2 regions of the Arthrobacter russicus genome follow, and region 2 is predicted to be linked to the other one. Evidence: riboswitches for the same ligand, from Rfam matches in the RefSeq annotation. Region 2 holds a riboswitch; the other holds the start of a gene.
The links. Region 2 has a riboswitch for cyclic di-AMP ahead of JOE69_RS07445 (C40 family peptidase). Riboswitches for the same ligand answer to the same signal wherever they lie in the genome.
Positions count from the first base shown of each region.

Region 1: another riboswitch for cyclic di-AMP. It lies ahead of JOE69_RS10565 (aggregation-promoting factor C-terminal-like domain-containing protein); the one in region 2 lies ahead of JOE69_RS07445 (C40 family peptidase).

Region 1 is NZ_JAVDQF010000001.1:2,254,877-2,258,273, forward strand. It holds gene upp (uracil phosphoribosyltransferase) at 1-57, shown strand, start outside; gene JOE69_RS10560 (hypothetical protein) at 514-1,170, shown strand; gene JOE69_RS10565 (aggregation-promoting factor C-terminal-like domain-containing protein) at 1,228-1,938, opposite strand; cyclic di-AMP (ydaO/yuaA leader) riboswitch at 1,944-2,085, opposite strand; gene JOE69_RS10570 (MarR family winged helix-turn-helix transcriptional regulator) at 2,247-2,675, shown strand; gene JOE69_RS10575 (MFS transporter) at 2,689-3,397, shown strand, end outside.
Region 2 is NZ_JAVDQF010000001.1:1,589,033-1,592,429, reverse strand. It holds gene JOE69_RS17850 (M23 family metallopeptidase) at 1-946, shown strand, start outside; cyclic di-AMP (ydaO/yuaA leader) riboswitch at 1,153-1,316, shown strand; gene JOE69_RS07445 (C40 family peptidase) at 1,319-2,053, shown strand; gene JOE69_RS07440 (C40 family peptidase) at 2,140-2,904, shown strand; gene JOE69_RS07435 (HNH endonuclease) at 3,263-3,397, shown strand, end outside.

The DNA of each region.
Region 1 (3,397 bases), 670 kb from region 2:
TATATCGTCCCGGGCCTGGGTGACGCCGGCGACCGGCTTTACGGCGTCGTCGGCTGAATGCGCGCTGGCACCGCGGCCGACGTCGGGCGTGCCCGCAAACCTGAGCGGGGATCGGCGAAGCCGGGCCTTGGCAAACCTGGTTGGGCCTCGCATGTCCGCCCTTGGTAGGCCCGTCCAAATCACAAGTTCAGTGGGCTCAGACGTCCCTGCCCACTGAACGTCGCGATTGGACGGGCAGCGGGGCTGTTTTGCCGCTGTGTGTTGCAGAAAGTCCGAGCCGGCTGCGCGGTTCGGGGATATGCTCTGAATATGGACCAATTCCAGCCCCCCAGTGTGCCACCCGGACCCGCGAATCAGCCGCAGCACGGCGAACCGGAGCAGCCGAATCAAGCAGCCCCGAGCCAGCCGCAGCAAAGTCAGCCACCGTACGGTGCTCCACAGCCGCCTTATGGCCAGCAGCCCGCTGGTCAACCGGCCATTGGCCAACCGCAGCCGCCGGCCTATGGCCAGCCGGTGAACCAGGCGCAACCACCGTACCCGGGCCCGCAAGGCGAACCGCAACAGCAACCGCCTTATGCTGCGCCGCAACCGCAAGCTCCGTACGGCGCCCCACAAAGCCAAGCGCCCTACGGCCAGCCGCAGTTCCCGGCGTACCCGGGGAACTACGCGGCGCCGCAGCTGGCCGAGGTGGAGCGGCCGCAGAGCATCAAGATCGCGGTGCTGTTGATGTATGTCGGTGCCGCTTTGGCCCTGATCGGCGGAATCTTCGGCCTGTTCACCGTGGAGCTGGGAATTCAGCTGGGCCTGAACAGCACGGACGTGCAGCTGAGTGCCCGCGAGTACGAGGCTGCGGCGACGATCGCGCGGGTTGTCGCCTATGTCGGCGTGATCTTCGGCATCGTGGTGGGCACCGGCTTGTGGATCTGGATGGCCATGGCGAACAACGCCGGACGGAAATGGGCTCGGATCCTGGCCACGGTTTTCGCGGCAATCGGCATCATCGGCGGGTTGGTCTCGTTGATTTCGAATTCTGCCAACCACACCCTGGTCCTGGCAAACATGATTTTCGGGATTCTGACCCTGATCGTTTCGGTGGCTGCACTGGTGTACCTGTGGCTCAAGCCGTCAACGGAGTACTACAACTTCAAGAGCCAGAAGATCACCTATTAAATCAACAGCGGTTGGCGCCGTGTGGCGCCAACCGCTGTTGATTTAAGCATCGGCTGCTCAGTACCAGCCGACCGCCTGCGATTTGCCCCAGGCTCCGCAGGGGCTGCCGTAACGCTGCTTGATGTAGCCCAGGCCCCAGGTGATCTGGGTTTTGTAATTGGTCCGGTAATCGGCGCCAGTAGTTGCCATCTTTTCGGCCGGCAGCGACTGGGCGATGCCATAAGCCAAGGACGACGGGTTCTCCGCAGTGGTCCGCCAACCCGATTCGCGGGTCCACAGTGACACCAAGCAGGACATCTGGCTTTGATCCCAGCCGAAGCTGCCCAGCTGCGAGGCGGCGAAAGCCTGGGCCGCTTTGGGGTCGTTGACCGCCTGGATTTCCGAGGACGCGGCATCGGTGGTGCTGCCCGCCTTCTTTTCCGCCGGGATCGACTTGGAGGCCACTCGGGCGAAGTCGAGGTTTGCTGCGGCGTTCGCGGTGATCGCGGTGGCAGCGGCGTTCTCTGAAACCACTTGCGGTTCGGGGGTGTTGGCTTGGCCGGTGGTCGCGATGCCGGCGACCATGACGCCGGCCACGGCTACCGCGGCGACGCGCTGGGCGGGAGCTTTCGGCGTGGCGTCCCAGAGCTGGCCCAAGGTGCCTTTTTGCGGCGTGGCACGACGGCGTCCCCTGCTGGAACCGGAAGAATTCCGCGGCGCCGGTCCGGAGTTGCTTTCACCGGGCAAAGCGGCGTGCCGCGCGAGCGTGCGGCGTGACGAAGTGGTCACGTAGTGGTGCCTCTCTCTTTGCCTGCGAGGTGAGCTGTCGGATTCGGATGGAGAGCATCCGGCCTTGAATTTCAAGGCTTCACCCCAAGGCCGCCCAGGATCGGCAGCCGAAATTGGTTTCCCCGTCTCTGCCGGTATTGCTGGATCCATCCGGTAGCGGCAGAGCTCGGCGAACTCCCGGAGGCCGTGCCTGCTGTTGCCGGCACTCAATACACGATACGTGAGGTTGCCGGAGAAGTCACATTTCGGTAACAGGCGGAAGACTCCCATATTTACTTAGCAAAGCTAATGACCTATGCTAAGTAAATATGGAAGCCAGGAAGAAAAGCGCCTCGCTCGCGGTGGAACTGCGGATGGCGATCATGCGCACGTCACGCAGGCTCCGGGTGGAAGCCACGACGGAATCGATCACCGCGGGCCAGTTCACCGTGCTCGCCCTGCTGGGCCACGGTCCGTTGACTTTGCGCGAACTGGCGGATGCCGAACACGTCCAGGCGCCGTCGATGACCCGCACGGTCAACGGACTCGAAGCGGCCGGGCTGGTCAACCGTTTGCCGCACCCCAGCGACGGACGGCAAGTGCTCGCGGAGCTGACCGCGGCCGGCCGCGAAGTGCTGACCGACACCCGGCAACGCCGGAACGAGTGGCTGGAAAAGCGGTTGGCCAAACTGAGCAATGAGGAGCGCAAGACGTTACGGGAAGCAGCGGAGATATTGCAGAAAATGGCCGCCAAATGACCGGAGTTGCCGGATGACCCGCATGTTCAGCGCGATGAAGGTCTTCAACTACCGGTTATGGGTCACCGGCGCCCTGGTGTCCAATATCGGCACGTGGATGCAGCGGGTCGCCCAGGACTGGCTCGTGCTCACGGTGCTGACCGACCATTCGGGAACCGCGGTCGGCATCACCACCGGTCTGCAGTTCCTGCCAATCCTGATCCTCGGACCCTGGGCCGGCTTGCTGGGCGATCGTTACTCGAAGCGGAAAATCCTCCTGATCACCCAAACCGCGATGGGTTCCTGCGCTTTGATTTTGGGTCTCCTGGTGGTCACCAATACCGTGCAGCTGTGGCACGTCTACTTGCTCGCACTGCTGCTCGGCGTCGGCAGCGCGATCGACGCCCCGTCGCGCCAGGCCTTCGTCTCCGAAGTGGTCGAGGCCCCGGACGTGCCCAATGCCGTCGCGCTCAATGCGACTTCGTTCAATCTGGCCCGTTTGGCCGGCCCCGGTCTGGCCGGCCTGCTGATCGCCTGGTTGGGCACCGGCCCGGCCTTCCTGATCAATGCGGCGAGCTTCGGCGCGGTGATCATCTCGCTGGCCAAGATGCGCCCGGCAGAACTGCACCCCTCGGCCAAAGCACCACGCGGCAAAGGGCAGATCCGCGAAGGCCTGCGTTACATCAAACAGCGCCCGGACCTGCTGATGATCATGATTCTGGTCAGCCTGGTGGCTACGCTGA
Region 2 (3,397 bases):
GGTGACCGCACCCGTCGCGCAGGTTCCGAAGACTCCGTTCCAGGCGACGGCAAGCGCTTCCGGGCTCCGCCCCCGGGACGCTGCCCGGCGGGCCCGCTTGGGCGCAATCGCGCCGGAAGCCGGCAGCCGTCCGGCGCCGGTGATCCCGCCTGCGCCGGCCACCGCACCGGCGTCGAACTCCAACCGCTCTCTTGCCACGCCCAGCGTGGCCGCCCAGGAGTTGAATCGGGCAGCAGCGCGCCGGGTCCGACGCCGGGCGGCCGTCCCGGCGTCCCGGCCCGGTCTGCGTTCGGCCAAAACCGCGCAACGCGGCGGCATCGCCCTGGCCGCAGCCGGTTTGGCGCTGGCGTTCGTGGCGCCGAGCACGGTGGGAACCGCGCCGGCCACGGTGCCGGTGGCCGACGGCGTTCCGCTGAGTTCCGCGCCGATCAGCGCCGCGGCGGATGCGGTCCTGGACTTCAGCGAAACCAAAACCACGAGCAAGGCGGATCCGGACGGCAAACTGCGTCAGCTGCTTTCCGCCTCGGCCAGCAAGGTGGCGCCGGCTGCCGCCAAGGGAACGCTGTCCGCGCCTCTCGCGTCGATGACCGTCGTCTCGCCGTTCGGGTACCGGGTCAGTCCGCTGACCGGAGCCAGCGGGGAATTGCACACCGGCCAGGATCTGGTCGCCGCATGCAGCACCCAGGCTTACGCCGCTGCCGGCGGCACCGTGACTTTCGCCAGCTGGGATCCCTTCGGCGGTGGCAACCGGGTGGTGATCGACCATGGGAACGGGCTGTCCACGACGTACAACCACAATTCGTCCTTGCAGGTGAAGGTGGGCCAGAAAGTCAGTCGCGGCGATGTGGTCTCGCTGACCGGAACCACGGGCAACTCGACCGGCTGCCACCTGCACTTCGAGGTCATGGTCAATGACAAGACCGTAGACCCGCAAGGCTGGCTCTGAGCAGCTGCTCCCTTGGCCGGCCGCATGCCGGGCGGATTTGCGCTGCCCACTGTACTAAATAACGATAGGTCACGAAATCATCCCTTGGAATGAAATTTCCGTAACCGGAATGTGACATTCGATGGAAACTGCTGTAGCGTCTTATCTGCACCGGCGTTTCCAGAAGCTGGTGTCCTCGAGCAGATTGCCTAGCTCTGCCACCGCTCGAGGTCCGTTCGCAACATTCGTCTGGCAGAGGCGGGGGAACCACATGCGGGCTTCTTAGGAAGTCCTTGGGGTGAAGTCGCAGATGCTCCGGAAGGAGCTGATGCGGCCGGGTGACTCCCATCCGAATCCGACAGCTTACCTCGCAGGCTTTGGGAGAGGCTAAACGTGTCGTCTAAGACGTCTATCGGTCGCCATCGCGCGGCCAACGTCAGCACTAATCCGCTGACTGCAGTTTCAAAAGCAGTAGCGTCCAATGCGGGCAGCTTCGGCCGTCAGGCCGCAGTAGTAGTGGTTGCCACCGGGCTCGTGACCAGCCTGGGTCTGCCGGCTGAAGCCGCAGACACCGGTCGGGCCTCTGCGGAGAACGCCAGTAGCAGCCTCAAGATCGCCGCGCAGACGGTCACCGCAGCAGCAGACGCCACGGTAGTCTTCGACCGTCCGGCCACGAGCTCTACGCCGAAGCCGGCGATCAGCACGCGGACCGCAGTGCAGTCGGACCGGGTTGCCACCACCACGGCCACGGCGGAGAAGCCCGTTGCCACGGAAGCCGCTGATGTCCAGGCAGGTGCCGGCCTTGCTGCCGTCGTCGCTTATGCACTGAGCGGAAAAGGCAAGCCCTACGTCTGGGGCGGCACCACACCCAACGGCTGGGACTGCTCGGGCTTCACCGGTTGGGCCTATGCCCAGGCCGGGATCTCGTTGCCGCGGACCAACCAGTGGAACGTGATGAAGCAGACTTCCACCCCGCAGCCGGGCGACTTGGTGGTGCAGAACGGCGGGAGCCATGTTGCCATTTACCTGGGCAACGGCATGGAGATCGGCGCACTCAACCCCTCGCAGGGCACCTTGATCACCTCGGTCGCCGAAGTCGGATCTTCGGTTTTCTACACGCTGCGCTAACCGCAAAGCTTCAGCACGGGGCCGGCGACCCGCTACGACAACCGCCGGGAAGTACCAAAACTGAGTAAATTGAAAGAGGAAACTCAATGGGCAGTCGAGTAGGAATTGCGCGGCACCGCGCGGACACCAAAACCAACTCCATCGCAGTGATCGCGAAAGCGGTCAGCGAAAACGCAGGTGGAGTGGGTCGCCAGGCCGCTGTCATCGCCGCCGCTTCCGGCTTGGTCCTGACCACCGGTATCGCCGCGAACGCGGCAGAGCCGACCGTCGGCCAGCGCGAGTCGGCTCCGACCACGCTCAACATCGCGACGGCTCCGGCGGTCACCGCCTCGGCTGCGGTCCAGATCGCGTTCGAAAGCCCCACGGTTTCTTCGGCGCCCGCTCCGGTGAAGGTCAAGCAGACCGTGGCGCCGCAGAGCAACACCGCGAGCAAGGCTCCGGCCGCCGCCAGCCAGGCTGCACCGGCAGCCCCGGCGCCCAGCCAAGCTGCCCCGGCTAACGTCGCGGCGAGCGGTGCCGGCGCTGTGGTGGTTGCTTCGGCGCTCGCCCAGCTCGGCGTCACCCAGGACTGCACCGCGTTGGTGCGGACCGCCCTGCGGTCTGCCGGATTGCCGACCACCCCGATGGGCCCCTCGGCCTTCGCGTCTTTGGGCCGGGTCATCAGCGCCGCCGAAGCGCAGCCGGGCGACGTCGCCTACTACTCGAACAACGGCTACGGCGGACAGCACGTGGCCATCTACATCGGCAACGGCCAGGCCGTGCACGGTGGCTGGCTCGGCAACCAGACGGTTGTCGCCTCGGTCAACATCCCGACCGGCCCGCCGGACTACTACATCGCCATCGGACGCTAGTCCGCTTATTCCATCAGCAGGCCCGCACCGGCAACGGTGCGGGCCTGCTGGCGTATTGGCTAGTTTTTCGGTTGGGTATGTCCCACCGAGCTGGCGAACTCAGTGGGACAAAGCGGGTATGTCCCACCGAGCTGGCGAACTCAGTGGGACAGAACGTTCCGGTTCCACTGCCCGGCAGCAAAGCCGGTGAAGGTTGCCGCGGGGTGAATTCTTCCCGACACGTGGACCGTTCCGGACTGGGGATTCGCTCAAATGCGCGGGTTCGGCCTAGGCTTGGATTGAGTTCACGACCCGGGGCTGCGGCAGGGCAGCCGGCTCCGCCGAGAAGACTCCGGGTCAGCCTGAATGAGGAACGCATATGCGAACCCTTGTGCTGAATGCTGGATACGAACCGCTGGCGGTAGTCACCTTCCGCCGGGCGCTGATCCTTGTGCTGGCCGGGAAGGCCTCGATCCTCGCGGAAGGCGATGACCCGGTGATCGGACCGCAGGAA